Regions from separate parts of the Streptomyces sp. NPDC022552 genome, predicted to be linked through region 1. Evidence: riboswitches for the same ligand, from Rfam matches in the RefSeq annotation. Region 1 holds a riboswitch; the other holds the start of a gene.
The links. Region 1 has a riboswitch for cobalamin ahead of ACZ3OF_RS06800 (prenyltransferase/squalene oxidase repeat-containing protein). Riboswitches for the same ligand answer to the same signal wherever they lie in the genome.

Region 2: another riboswitch for cobalamin. It lies ahead of metE (5-methyltetrahydropteroyltriglutamate--homocysteine S-methyltransferase); the one in region 1 lies ahead of ACZ3OF_RS06800 (prenyltransferase/squalene oxidase repeat-containing protein).

What each region holds. Positions count from the first base shown of each region.
Region 1 covers NZ_JBVHGJ010000002.1:416,403-423,459, forward strand. Annotated here, with positions in the region: gene ACZ3OF_RS06780 (ECF transporter S component) at 1-235, opposite strand, end outside; gene ACZ3OF_RS06785 (ABC transporter ATP-binding protein) at 199-1,947, opposite strand; gene ACZ3OF_RS06790 (energy-coupling factor transporter transmembrane component T) at 1,944-3,041, opposite strand; gene ACZ3OF_RS06795 (SCO2322 family protein) at 3,038-3,679, opposite strand; gene ACZ3OF_RS06800 (prenyltransferase/squalene oxidase repeat-containing protein) at 3,718-4,968, opposite strand; cobalamin riboswitch at 5,031-5,197, opposite strand; gene ACZ3OF_RS06805 (MBL fold metallo-hydrolase) at 5,252-6,286, opposite strand; gene ACZ3OF_RS06810 (aldehyde dehydrogenase) at 6,788-7,057, shown strand, end outside.
Region 2 covers NZ_JBVHGJ010000010.1:305,584-312,640, forward strand. Annotated here, with positions in the region: gene ACZ3OF_RS25650 (TIGR03557 family F420-dependent LLM class oxidoreductase) at 1-694, opposite strand, end outside; gene ACZ3OF_RS25655 (flavodoxin family protein) at 733-1,356, opposite strand; gene ACZ3OF_RS25660 (hypothetical protein) at 1,780-3,777, shown strand; gene ACZ3OF_RS25665 (hypothetical protein) at 3,774-5,315, shown strand; cobalamin riboswitch at 5,427-5,643, shown strand; gene metE (5-methyltetrahydropteroyltriglutamate--homocysteine S-methyltransferase) at 5,804-7,057, shown strand, end outside.

The DNA of each region.
Region 1 (7,057 bases):
AGTCGGCGATCGTCGCGACCACGACCGCGATCAGCAGCGGCAGCAGCGCGGCGAAGAACCAGGGGGCGTCGGCTGCGTGGTTCGTGACCGCCGAGGCACCGTCCGCGAAGAGCGGCCACGCGACGGCCATCGCCCCGACGAGGGAGACGAGGACGAGCGCCGCGATCGAGCGGGGCCCGAGCCGTACGGGGCCTCTGCTCACCACGCCTCCCTCACCTGCTCGACCGTGAGCCAGGGCTGCGGGGCGAGGATCTTGGCGACCTGGGGGGAGAAGGCGGGGGAGGAGACGACGACCTCGGCCGTCGGGCCGTCCGCGACGACCTCGCCGCCCGCCAGGATCACCACCCGGTGCGCCAGCTCGGCGGCCAGCTCCACGTCGTGGGTGGCGAGCACGATGGCGTGCCCCGCGGCGGCGAGCCCTCGCAGATGGGCGACGAGGCGGGCCTTGGCCGCGTAGTCGAGACCGCGGGTCGGCTCGTCGAGGAGCAGGAGCGGGGGGCGGCCGGTCAGCACGACCGCGAGCGCGAGCGCCAGGCGCTGGCCTTCGGACAGGTCACGGGGGTGCGTGTCGTCCGCCACGCCCGGCAGCAGCTCGGAGACCAGCGCCCGGCAGGTGCCGGGGGCGGCGCCCGTGTCGGCGTCGGCGGCCGCGCACTCGGCGCCGACGGTGTCCGCGTACAGCAGGTCACGGGGCTCCTGCGGTACGAGACCGACGTGGCGGATCATCTCGCGGGGGTCGGTGCGGTGCGGGGCGTGGCCCGCGACGAGAGCGGTGCCGGAGGTGGGCGGGACGATGCCGACGAGCGCGTTGAGCAGCGTGGACTTGCCGGCGCCGTTGCGTCCCATGAGCGCGACGGTCTCGCCCGAGCCGACCTGGAGGTCCACGCGCCGCAGCGCCTCGACCCGGCCGCGGCGGACGCCGAGGGCACGGACGTCGACGAGGCGGTGGGGGGCGGGCGTGGGTACGTCGGGCTGGGGGCGCGGGCGCCGTCGGAACAGGGAGATTCCCCCACCCCTCCCCTCCCCGGAACCCTGCTGCCGGGGGCCGGCGGGCGGCTGGGCGCCGGGGGTGGCAGGTGACGCGCCCGGGGTCGCAGGTGACGAAGGCGCCGAGGCCTCGGGGCGGAGGCCCCCGTCCGGAGTCCGGCCTTCCAGGTGGGCCCGTACCGGGCCCGCCGCGCGGCGGGCGTCCCGGACCGTCAGGGGGAGCGGGCTCCAGCCCGCCAGGCGGCCCAGTGCCACCACCGGGGGGTGGACCGGGGAGACCGCCATGATCTCGGCGGGCGGGCCCATGACCCCGTCCGGAAGCAGCAGGACCTGGTCCGCGTACTGGACCACCCGCTCCAGGCGGTGCTCCGCCATCAGGACCGTCGTGCCGAGGTCGTGGACAAGGCGCTGCAGGACCGCCAGGACGTCCTCCGCCGCCGCCGGGTCCAGAGCGGACGTCGGCTCGTCGAGGACGAGGACCTTCGGGTGCGGGGTCAGCACCGAACCGATCGCCACCCGCTGCTGCTGCCCGCCCGAGAGCGTCGCGATCGGACGGTCGCGCAGCTCCGCGAGCCCGAGCAGGTCCAGGGTCTCCTCGACCCGCCGCCGCATCACCGCAGGAGCCAGGCCCAGGGACTCCATCCCGTACGCCAGCTCGTCCTCGACCGTGTCCGTGACGAAGTGCGCCGGCGGGTCCTGGCCGACCGTGCCCACCACGTCCGCCAGCTCGCGCGGCATGTGCGTACGGGTGTCCCGGCCCGCCACCGTCACGCGGCCCTTCAGCGTGCCGCCCGTGAAGTGCGGCACGAGCCCCGAGACCGCCCCGAGCAGCGTCGACTTGCCCACGCCCGACGGGCCCACCAGCAGGACCAGTTCGCCCTCGGGGACCGTCAGGTCCAGGTCCCGGAGCGTCGGCTCGCCCGCGCCGTACGTCACCGAGACGTTCTCGAACCGGATCACGAAGACTCCTTGGAGGCGGGCACGGGGGCCACGAACGCGGGCAACAGGCCCACCAGGATCGACAGTGCGGGCCACACCGGAAGCTCCGGCGCGACGAGCGGTACGACGCCCGGGTGCAGCGCCTCGTAGGCGTACACGTTCGCCCAGATCATCAGCGCCGCCACCGCCACGCCCGAACCGGCGACCAGCCAGGCCCGCACCCCCCACGCGTCCGGCCGGTACCGGCTCCGTACCGCCCGGCGGCCGCCGAGCCGGAGTCCGGCCATGGCCGCGACGAGACCGGCGACGACCAGCGGCAGCCCGTACCCCGCGCCCTGCGCCGCGAGCAGTCCGTACGATCCGGCGCACACCCCGAGCAGGCCGCCCAGCGTCAGGACGTTCGTCGTCCGGCGCACCGCCGGCGGCACCTGCGCCGTACGGCCGTACCCCCGGGCGTCCATCGAGGCCGCCACCGCGATGGAACGCTCCAGCGCGCCCTCCAGGACCGGCAGCCCGATCTGGAGCACCGCCCGCACCCCGCCCGTCGGCCGCCCCCGCAGCCGCCGGGCCGTCCGCAGCCGCACGACGTCGGCCACCATGTTCGGCGCGAAGGTCATCGCCACCACGACGGCGACCCCCGCCTCGTACAGCGCGCCCGGCAGCGACTTGAGCAGCCGCGCCGGATTGGCGAGCGCGTTCGCCGCGCCCACGCAGATCAGCAGGGTCGCCAGCTTGGCACCGTCGTACACGGCGAAGACCACTTGCTCCGCCGTCACCCGGCCCCCGATCCGCACCCCTTGTGCCCAGTCCGGAATCGGCACCTCGGGCAGCGTGAACAGCTCGTACGTCCCCGGGATCGCCGAACCGAGCAGCACCGAGAACACCACCCGCAGCGCCACCACGAACAGGCCCAGCTTCACGAAAGCCCCGTAGGAGCGGGCCCACGGGGCGTCCGTGCGGCGGGCCGCGACGACATAGCCGGCGACCGCGACGATCAGGCCGAGGAGCAGCGGGTTGGTGGTGCGGGAGGCGGCGACGGCGAGGCCGAGCGCCCAGAGCCACCAGGCGCCCGCGTGCAGGGCGTTGGAGCGGCTCGCCTCGGGGGCACGGATCATGCGCGTCGGCGGGCCTTCCAGACCGCGGCGCCCCCGAGCACGAGCACCGCGGCTCCGCCCACGACGATCCCGACGGAGGGGCCGCCGTCGTCCTCACCCTTGCCCTCCGGCGCCTGGGTGGCCGTCACCGTGAGGTCGCCGTCGGGCCGGCTCTCCCCGGACGGAGGGTTCGTCTCCGCCACCTGCTCGCCGCAGCCCTTCGCCGGGTAGCCGGCGATCCCGCACAGCAGCGCCGCGCTGTCGTACCGCAGCGGCTTCGCCACCGCGGCCAGCGCCTCCGCGCTCGTCGCGTCCTCGCGGACCTGGGCGCAGCCGGTCTTCACCGGCGGCTGGGGCGGAGCCTCGCCCGGCGGGGCGTCCTGCGGGGTGCCGAAGTCCACGACGACCGCCACCCGCTTGGTGCCGGCCTTCTCCTCCGTACCGGCGCAGACGCCCGCGAAGTCGGGGGCGGCGGTGGGCCGGGCGGCGTCGCTGCTGTCCTTGCTGACCGCGAAGCGGAAGCCGACGGCCTCGCCGTCGGACGGCCGGGCGGTCGCCGGGCCCTGCGTCGCGTACGCCCAGGTCCCCCCGCCGTCGCTCTCCCAGGACGACCAGTACCGGTAGCCGACGGCCTCGGCGGGAGCGGCGGCGGCCAGCATCAGGGCGACGCCGGCCGCTGCGCCGAGGAGCCCGGCCCTCACTTCTTGCGCCCGCTCACCAGGAAGCCGATGCCGACGCCGACGACCATGCCGATGCCGATGATCCACCACACGTCGAAGGAGCCGGAGTCGTCGTCGCTCGCCTCGGGCGCGGCGGACGGCGAGGCCTTCGGCGCGGGCCCGGTGGCGGCCAGCTCCTCGAGGAGGTCCGTCGAGCCGAAGGCGCGCGGGTCGACGTGCATCGCCTTCGCGGCGAGGATCAGCTGCGCGTACGCGGCGGGACCGCTCTCCTTCGCCCAGGCGGCGGAGTTCTTCTGGAGCCAGGTCAGCGCGCCGGAGGCCTCCTTCGTGGCACCGGTCGCGGCGAGCGCGACGACGGCGTCGGCGGTGTTGCCGTGGTCGGGCAGCTCGGTCGGGTCGGTGGCGCCGGGCATCGGCGGGGTGTTCAGGTGGCCGGTCTTCGCCAGCGCGGCGGCCAGGTAGGAGGCGCCGTTGAGCGCGGCCCGGTCCATCGTCGGCTTCGCCAGGTCCGTGCAGACCGGGCTCTGCTGGGGCTCCACGCCCCGCGCGGTGATGCCCTTGCCGAGCCCGGCGAGCGTGGCGGCGGCGGTGGCGTCGGCGTTCGCGAGAAGCTTGCCGTCCTTGTCGGGCTGGTACGCGAAGGCGCCCGCACCTTCCTTGGCGGAGCAGGGCAGGGCGAGGCCGAGCAGGGCGTCGTACGGGGTCCTGCCCTCGACGGACTTCACCGCGCCGGGCTTCTCGCCGAGCGCGGTGAGCGCGCTGATGACGATCGAGGTGGAGTTGGCGTCGCTGGGGCCGCCGGGGTTGTAGCCCCAGCCGCCGTCCTTGTTCTGCACACCCTTCAGCCAGGCCGCGCCGGCCGCGGCCGCCTTGGCCAGGGGCTCGGGTTCGGTGCTCAGGCGCTTGGCGCCGGTGAGTGCCTGGACGGCGACGGCGGTGGCGTTGGTGTCCAGCATGGTGGCCGTGTCGCAGGGCTTGGCGGGGTCCGGGCGGTACGACGCGAAGGCGCCGCTGTCGCACTGCTGCTTCCGGAGCCAGGACACGGCCTCGTCGGCGGGCTGCACACCGCTGGTCGTCTGGGCGATGAAGGCGAGCGACTGGCGCCACACGCCGTCGTACGTCGGGTCCTTCGTGCCGTAGAGCCCGGCGGGGATCACGGGCGCGGGGGTCGCGGACGGGGAGGGCGCGGCGGATGCGACGGGGGCGACGCCGGTGCAGAGCACCGCTGCGGCGGCGAACGCGGCGGCGCCGCGACGGACGGTGATCATGCGAGCTGTGGCCCTCTCCTGCGGCCGGGCACCGGCACGCTGAGGCACCAGGCTCGGCTCCGTATTCCTCGACGGTGCCGGCGGTCACGTCCCGGGCGGGGCATTCCGGCTTCCGTCCACGGCGGGCGAGGGCGGTCACGGTTGCGGGTCAGTGCCGGATTTGCACCGGCTTCCCCCCGTACGGGTGTGAGGACGACTCGCACACTCTACCGGCCCGTACACCGCCCGACCGGCGGGTGCGAGGCGCCTCACACCTCCGCCCGGGCCGGGGGCGGCCGGGGCCTCACACCGCCACGTACGCCACGGGGTCGGTGCCCGGGGCGGCCTCCGCGCGGCCCAGTTTCACGAGGCGGCGCACGTGGGCCTCCGCCTCGCTGACCGCGATGGTGCGGGAGCCGTACGGGATCTGGTCCCAGGGGCGGTTCCACTCCATGCGCTCGGCGAGCTGCCAGGGGGTGAGCGGCGCCGCGAGGAGGCGCAGGAGTCCGGTCAGCCGCTCCTCGTGGTGGTCGAGCAGCTCCCGTACCCGGCCGGCGGCGTCGGTGAAGGCGTACTGATGGGCCGGGAGCACCTCGGCGACGCCGAGCCGCCCGATCCGCTCCAGTGAGTCCAGGTAGTCGCCCAGGGGGTCGGTGGCGGTTTCGTCGTCCGGGTCCTCGTAGAGACCGATGTGCGGGGAGATCCCGGGGAGCAGGTGGTCGCCGGAGAAGAGCCGGCCGTGGCCCGGGAGTCCGGCGGGGTGCTCCTCCTCCAGGTGGAGGCAGACATGGCCGGGGGTGTGTCCGGGGGTCCAGACCGCGCGCAGCCGGCGGCCCGCGAGATCGAGCAGCTCGCCGGGGACGATCTCGCGGTCGGGGAGCGCGGAGCGCAGTCCGGGCAGGGTGCTCGCGCGGCCCGCGCGGGTCGCGCGGAGCGGGGCGGTGTGCTCCTCGGGGGCGCCGACGGCGGCCAGCTTGCGGGCGAGGTAGTCGAGCCAGGTGCCGGGTTCGGACTCGCGGGTGCGGCGGACGACGGCGGTGTCGGCGGCGTGCATCGCGATCCACGCGCCGGACGCCTCGCGGACCTGACCCGAGAGCCCGTGGTGGTCGGGGTGGTGGTGCGTGATGACGACCCCGTGCACGTCCCGTACGGAGGTCCCCAACGCGGTCAGTCCGTCGGCCAGTTCGTTCCAGGACGCCGGATCGTCCCAACCGGTGTCGATCAGCACGGGCCCGCGGTCGGTGTCGAGGACGTGGACGAGGGTGTGCCCGAGGGGGTTGTCCGGAATGGGTACCCGGAGCGACCAGACGCCTCCGCCGTGCTCGGTCACCTGGCTCATGGGCCCTCATCTCTCCGCGACGGCAGGGCGATTGCTCGACCGGGCCCACTATAACGAGAACTGACGGTCCGTCAGGGTGGCGTGCGGTGCCTTGTCGGGCGCGCGGCCGTGCGGTAGACCGCCAGGCCCTCGGGCTCGCGGTGGTGGAGGGTGGAGTCGTCAGCGCAGGGTGCGGCCTGGGCCGCTCGGGACCGGCGAACACATCACGGCGCTGTGTGGTTTCGTCGGGCACGCCGATCCGGGCTTCGCGCTGCGGGTGTACACGCACCTCATGCCGAGCAGCGAGAGCCGTACTCGGAAGGCCGTCGGCGACAGGGATCGGCGGGCCGCCGGAACGACTGACGGCCCCGAGACGGCCCAGGCGGTGTGACGCAGGCCCCACCAGCAGCAAAGCGGCTGGTGGGGGCCTGTCTCGTCCTGGCCATTGCCCCCTATAACTAGAACTGATATCAGTTCTGATACACAGTCAGAAACAGTGCGGGTTCCGGGAGGCAGTCGGCCATGACCGAGCTTGTGGAGCACGGAAAGCTGTACATCGGCGGGGCGTTGACCGATCCGGCCGGCGGGGATGTCATCGAGGTGATCTCGCCGCACACCGAGGAGGTCATCGGTCGTGTGCCGCACGCCTCCCGGGAGGATGTCGACCGGGCCGTCGCCGCCGCGCGCGAGGCCTTCGACCACGGGCCCTGGCCCAGGATGACGCTCGAGGAGCGGATCGCCGTCGTCGGGCGGATCAAGGACGCCATCGCCGTACGCCACGAGGAGATCGCC
Region 2 (7,057 bases), on a different contig from region 1:
GGCGGCGGACGGTGTCGACGGCCCTCTCGCGCTCGGTGTCCCAGCAGACCTTCAGCCCGCCGATGACCGGCTTGTCCGCGCCGCCGGCCTCGCGGAACGCCTCGATCAGTTCCGCGTCGGGCGTCATGAGGACGAGGCCGTCGCCGACACGTCCGGCCAGCGCGGCGGCCTTCGGGCCGAACGCGGAGACGTAGACCGGGGGCGGAACGCCGGGGACGGTGTAGAGGCGCGCGTTGTCGACGGTGTAGTGCCGGCCCTGGTGGCTGACGAGGTCACCGGTGAAGAGCTTGCGCATCACCTCGACGGCCTCTTCCAGCATGTCGGCCCGCTCCTCGTGGCGAGGCCAGCGATCGCCCAGTACGTGTTCGTTGAGCGCCTCACCGGTGCCCACCCCGAAGGTGAAGTCGCCGTCGAGCAGGACGCCGGAGGTGGCCGCGGCCTGTGCGGTGACGGCCGGATGCATACGGACGGTGGGGCAGGTGACCAGGGTGGTGACCGGCATCGGGACCTTCTGCGACAGGGCGCCGATCATCGACCACACGAAGGGGCTGCTGCCCTGGGCGTCGTTCCACGGGTGGTAGTGGTCGGAGATCGCGAGCCGGGTGAAGCCGGCGTCCGCGGCGCTCTGTGCCTGGTCCAGCAGCTGGGCGGGGGTGAATTCCTCGCAGGCGAGGAAGTAACCGAACTCCGTCATGGTCCGCTCCTTTCATCTGCGTCCGGCGGCGGAGCGCGTCAGCTCGGCGGGTACTCCGCGCCCTTGAGGCGGCGAGCGAGGTGCGCGGCGTTGGCCGCCAGGGTGGCGGTGGTGGCCGCCGTCTTCTCGGGGACCTTGTCGAGGTCCTGGTAGTCGGTGCCCTGCATGGCCTCGCCGACCCAGTAGGTGACCGCGTTCGCGGGGAGGGTGAATCCGACGTCGTTCAGGCCCTGGAAGAGATCGGCAGCGACCTTGTGGGCGCCGTCCTCGTTGCCGACCACGCAGACACCGGCGACCTTGCCGTAGGTGAGCATGCGGCCCTCGTCGTCGCTCTCCCCGAGCTCGGCGTCGAGCCGTTCCTGGACGCGCTGGGCGATGCTGGAGGGGTGGCCGAGCCAGATCGGCGTCGACAGGATGAGGATGTCCGCGTTCATCACGGCGCGCCGGATGTCCCGCCACGCGTCACCGTCGCCCATGTCCACCTGCACGCCCGGCTTGACGTCGTGGTCGGCGATGCGGATCACCTTTCCGATGACCCCGTGCCCGGCGAGCGCGGCCATGGTCTGCTCGGCCAGCAGCTGTGAGCTGGACGGCGCCGGGGACGGGGACAGGGTGCAGACGAGCGCGACGGCGCTCAGCGGGGTGGTCTCGTTGGCTTCCATACGGCGGCGGCTACCCAGCGGGCCGGCACTTACCGCTCCCGGACCGGCGTCTTCGCACGTTCGCGCTCGTCCGCATCAAAGCGGCCGAAGCGGGTAGCCGGACGTACGTGGCCCGCGCGGCGGCGACCCGTTCTGCGCGCCTCCGTACGGCGTGGCGCCTCTGTGACGCGCGTCGGGTCGGCGCGGCCCATGAGGAGCCACCGAGCCGGAGAGCACCCGGGAAACGACCGGCGGGATGTCGGCACCGGCGTCGCCCCGGCACCCGGAACCGGACGCCGCGGCGGCACGCTCGCGCCGTGCGCCGATTCCCCCCACTGGTCGCCCACAACCCCACTGCCGAACAGGCGCATCTCGGGTAAGTTCCCTTTGTGCACGACCAGTTGATCTCTTGACGCGCGGCTGACAGGGGGAGGCGGTAGCGCCATGGGCGGGAGGTTGTACGGTCAGCAGGCCCTGCAGGAGGGGTTCGTCCCGCGACTGGTGGGGCTGCATCACAAGGACGGGTACCTCGTCCCCTTCGCCTATCCCCGGGGCGCGCCCGTCGTACGGATCGTCGGCGGACGGGGCAGCGGCAAGACCGCCCTCCTCGGCGCCGTCCATGACGCGTACAACGGCCGGGTGCCGCTCGCCCGGGTCGACCTCGGGGCAGCGGGTTTCGGCGAGCCCGGCGTGGCCGACGGTGACGACGACGTACCCAACGCCTCCCGCATCACGCACCTGTTGTACCTCCTCGCGTACAAACTCGGCCTGGACGTACGGCACTTCGGAAAGCCGATGGCCTTCCCGCGGCTGTCGCTCGGCCTCCTCGTCGTCACCGCCTGGCGCCCGCTGAACAGTGACGAGACCGACGTACGGCCGCCCGATCTGCGCCGGGCGGAGGCCGATCTGCGTACCCTCATCACCGCCGAGGACCCCGACGTACGGCGCCGCAGGGAGAGCCTCGGCCGCTGGTTCGACGTCGTCACGGACAACCTCCCGCTGGTCCTGTCCGCCGTCCCCGGCCTCGACACCATCGCCGGGATCGTCCTCGACACCGCCCGGGCGCAGCTCGTGCGGAGCGAGCCGGACAAGGGCGCGCTCGCCTGGTGGGGCGCCCGGCTGCACCGCTCCCAGGGCTATCAGGGCGACTCGCTGCAGCGGCTCTTCCAGTTCGTCCGTGGCTTCCGCCGGCTCGACGACCGCAGACGCGCCGCCGAGGAGCACCTCGTCGCCGCGCTCCTCGACGACATCGACGCCAACTACGGCGCCCTGCGCAGGCTCAACAGGAAGCCACGCCCGCTGCTGCTTCTGGACAACGCCCACACCGACGTCGGACGGGTCTTCCTCGACCTGCTAGACGCCGGAAACCCCGCACACGGCGAGGCGCCGGGCAAGGCCCCGACCCGGCCCGTGGCGCTCGCCACGCTGCTCGGCAGGGGACACGCGCACCCGCCGCTGAGCGAGGTCGGCGGTGACGCCGTTCCGTCGGCGCGGCCGCTGGTCCTGAGCATCCCCGACATCGAACCGGCCCACATCGCGGAGATGCTCAGCTCCGTCGACTACCCCGACCATCTCCCCCGCGTCGTCGCCCGCTACAGCGGCGGCCGCGCGGCCGGCGCCCGCACCCTGGCGGACGCGGCCGTGCGCCGCGTCGAGGAGGTGGGCACGATACGAGGCGGGGAACTCCTCGACGCCGCCGCGCCCGCGCTCCTCGCGAAGCTGCTGCCCGATCCGGTGTTACGCGAGCGCCTGGTGCTGCTCTCCGCCGCGGCCGACGCGGGCACCCGGCGCGGGCTGTGGACGTACTCCCATCCCGAGGACCACTCCGAGGAGCTGGTCGCCGTACGGGTGCGTGAGGCCGACGAGTACCGGACCCGTTCCTTTCTCGACGGCGACCGTGCCCTCGATCTGCTGCTGCGGCACCGGTTCGCCGCCACCGTCTCCCACGAGCGCTGGCGCGACACCCAGCTCCGGCTGCGCTCCCTGTGCGACCCGCGCGGCGACACGTATCTGCACCACACGATGGCGCTGGGCCGGGTCGACGAGGTGGTCGGCGTCCTGCACCACCGGTTCACCGTCGCCCCGCCCGGCGCATGGCTGACCACGCTCAATCTCGTCTGCTCGGCGCCCCACCCGCGCGAGGGCTACGAGCCCCCGGCCGGCAGCCCCTTCCTGTCGTGCACCGCCTGCCGCAGCGATCTTTCCGGACCGCACCACGACGCGATCGCCTCCCTGGTGCCGCTGCTGTGGCGGCTCTCCGATCCGCTCACCCTCGCGCCGCGCGAGGACGCGCTGACCACCGTCCGCATCGCGCTGGAGACGCTGTACGGCAACAAGGCCGCGCACGCCGCCTACCGCGAGGCGTCCGCCGCCTGGCCTGCCCGTCTGCGGGCCGGAGTACAGGCTCCCGACCTGCCCGTCCAGGAAGGTGCCGCGTCATGACGTCGTTCATCGCAAGACTCCCCGGCGGACCGCTCACCAAGGCGGCCGCCCTCGTCGTCGCCCTGGCCGTGCTCGGCGCCGCCGTATGGGCCGGCATCGTCGTCCTCGGGCCGGATCCGGCCTGCGGCAAGGGCATCGAGGAACGAGGCCCCGAGGGCTCCCGGGAGTGCACGGGCGTCACCGACGGCAGTTTCGTCTTCGCGGACAACCTCAGGGAGGTCAGCGCGCGGATCAAGGCGGAGAACGACCGGATCAAGGGCGAACCGCACGTCTCCGTCGCCGTGATGCTGCCGATGGCGCCGGCGCAGGCCTTCGAGCAGCAGAAGACGCTCCACGAGGTGCAGGGCGCCTACCTGGCTCAGTACCGCGCCAACCACGACTCCAACAGCAAGAAGCCGGCGATACGGCTACTGCTCGCCAACCCCGGTCGCAGTCACGCGCATTGGCGGCCCGTCGCCGAACAGCTCGGCACCATGTCGGAGTCGACGACCGACAACCTCCGGGCCGTGATCGGCTTCGACGTCTCCACCGCCACCACCCAGGCCGCCATCGGCTATCTCACCCGTGAGCGCGGCATTCCCGTCGTCGGCGGTCCCATCACGGCCGACGACTCGGGCAACAGCGCCCAGAGGCCCGACGCGTACCCGGGCCTCGCCCGGGTCGTCCCCACCACCACCGACCAGGCCAGGGCCCTGTCCCACTTCAACGAGGGCATCGACCCCAAGCACACCCTGGTCGTCGAGGACATCCGCACCGGCGACAACTACGTCGACGCGCTCAAGCGGGCCTTCGCCGAGCGGACCGCCGGATCGCCCCGCGCGCCCGAGCAGTACCGCGCGCCCGAGGAGTTCCACGAGGAGGGCACGACCGCCAACGCCTTCGACCAGATGGTCGACACCATCTGCACCTCGGCGGCCAAGGTCATCTACTTCGCCGGACGGCCCGTCCAGCTAAGGCAGTTCGTCAACGAACTGGGCAACCGGGGCTGCACCGAGAAGAAGTACACGATCATCACCGGCTCCGGGGCCTCCACCCTCTCCTCGGACAAGCTCCTCGACTGGACCGCCTTCCGCAAGGGTGTGACGCTCCAGTACGCCGCCGTCGCCCACCCCGACGCCTGGAGCGGCCCCAAGGCGCCCGCCACGGGCGGCTCCGCGGCCGCCTTCCGCACCCTGGCCGAGCTGGCGACCAGCAAGGAGGTCGGAGACATCGGCCCGGTGGAGCTCACCGACTCGCGGACGATCACGTTCTACGACGCCGGTCTCACCGCGGTCACCGCCATCCGGATGCGCGACGACGCGGACCCGGTGATCCCCACCCTGAGCCGTATCAGCGACTCGTGGCTGCGGCTGCACGGGATGGGCAAGGTCGACGGCGCCAGCGGCTGGATCTGCCTGGACAACTACGGCAACCCGTACAACAAGGCGGTCTCCGTGGTGGAACTCGCGCCCGACGCACCCGGCCGCATCCGCTTCGTCGGCCTCGCCTGGCCGACCGGCCGCCCCACCCCGTCGGACTGCACCGCGAGCCGCGGCTGACCCGGCCGGGCCGCCGCACCGCGCCGGGATGCGGGAGGAGAGGCGGCCCGGCGCGTTGCGGAACGTTCCGGAATGCGGGCAGGGGTGTGCGGTTTCGCCGTCCGTCCGCCTAAGGTGGCCCTTGCAGCTGGTTCGCCCCGTCCACCAGGCGGGATGCGTCGTAAGAGGGAACCCGGTGGGAATCCGGGACTGCCCCGCAGCGGTGAGCGGGAACGACCGCCGTCATACGCACTGGGCCCGTACGGGTCTGGGAAGCGACGGCCAGTAGGTGTCTGCCTCGGCAGACGTGCCCGCGAGTCCGAAGACCTGCCCGTTGCCCGTACGCGATCGTTCGCGTGCGGTGATCCCGGTGACCTCGTGGGCGGGTCGGCGTATCTCGAGCGGCACGTGCGGCACGACCGCGACGTGGTCCGCCCGGTCGTGCGTTCCTTCGCGTCCGCGTCCCGTCACCGGGGCGTTCAAGGACACATCTCGCGAAGGAGAGTTCCGTGACACCGAAGTCCGCAGCCGCGGCAGCACGAGCCACCGTGTACGGCTATCCCCGGCAGGGGCAGCACCGCGAACTGAAGAAGGCCGTCGAGGGCTACTGGAGGGGCCGCGTCGGCGTCGACGCCCTCCGGGAGACCGCGGCCGGCCTCCGCCGTTCGAACTGGCGGCACCTGGCCGATGCCGGCATCCACGAGGTGCCGACCGGTGACTTCTCGTACTACGACCATGTCCTCGACACCACCGTCATGGTGGGCGCCGTCCCCGAGCGGCACCGCGCCGCCGTCGAGGCCGACGCGCTGGACGGCTACTTCGCGATGGCCCGGGGCACCCAGGACGTCGCCCCGCTGGAGATGACCAAGTGGTTCGACACGAACTACCACTACCTGGTCCCGGAACTCGGGCCTGACACCGTATTCTCCGCCGACTCGGGCAAGCAGGTCGCCGAGCTGAAGGAGGCCCTGGCGCTCGGTCACACCGCCCGCCCGGTCCTGGTGGGTCCCGTCACGTACCTGCTGCTGGCCAAACCCGCGCCGGGCGTGGCCGCGGACTTCGCACCGCTGACTCTGCTGGACCGCCTGCTGCCGGTGTACGCCGAGGTGCTCGCCGACCTCCGCGAGGCCGGCGCCGAGTGGGTCCAGCTCGACGAGCCCGCGCTGGTCCAGGACCGCACCCCGGCCGAGCTGAACGCCGCCGCCCGCGCCTACCGCGACCTGGGCACCGCCACCGACCGGCCGAAGCTGCTCGTCGCCTCCTACTTCGGGCGGCTCGGCGACGCGCTGGGCGTCCTGGCCAAGACTCCGGTCGACGGACTGGCCCTCGACTTCACCGAGTCGGGCGCCGCAAACCTCGCCGACCTCGCCTCCGTCGGCGGCCTGCCCGGCAGGCGCCTGGTCGCGGGCGTCGTCGACGGCCGCAACATCTGGATCAACGACCTCAAGAAGTCCCTGGCCGTTCTCGGCACGCTCCTCGGCCTCGCCGACCAGGTGGACGTCGCCGCCTCCTGCTCCCTGCTGCACGTACCGCTGGACGCCACCGCCGAACGGGACCTCGATCCGCAGGTCGCCCGCTGGCTCGCCTTCGCCCGCCAGAAGACGGCGGAGATCGCCGTGCTGGCACGAGGACTCGGGCAGGGCACGGACGCCGTCGCGGCCGAACTCGCGGCGAACCGCGCCGACCTGGCCTCGCGGGCCGGGTCCGCCCTGACCAGCGATCCCGCCGTGCGGGCCCGTACCGCCGCCGTCACCGACGCCGAC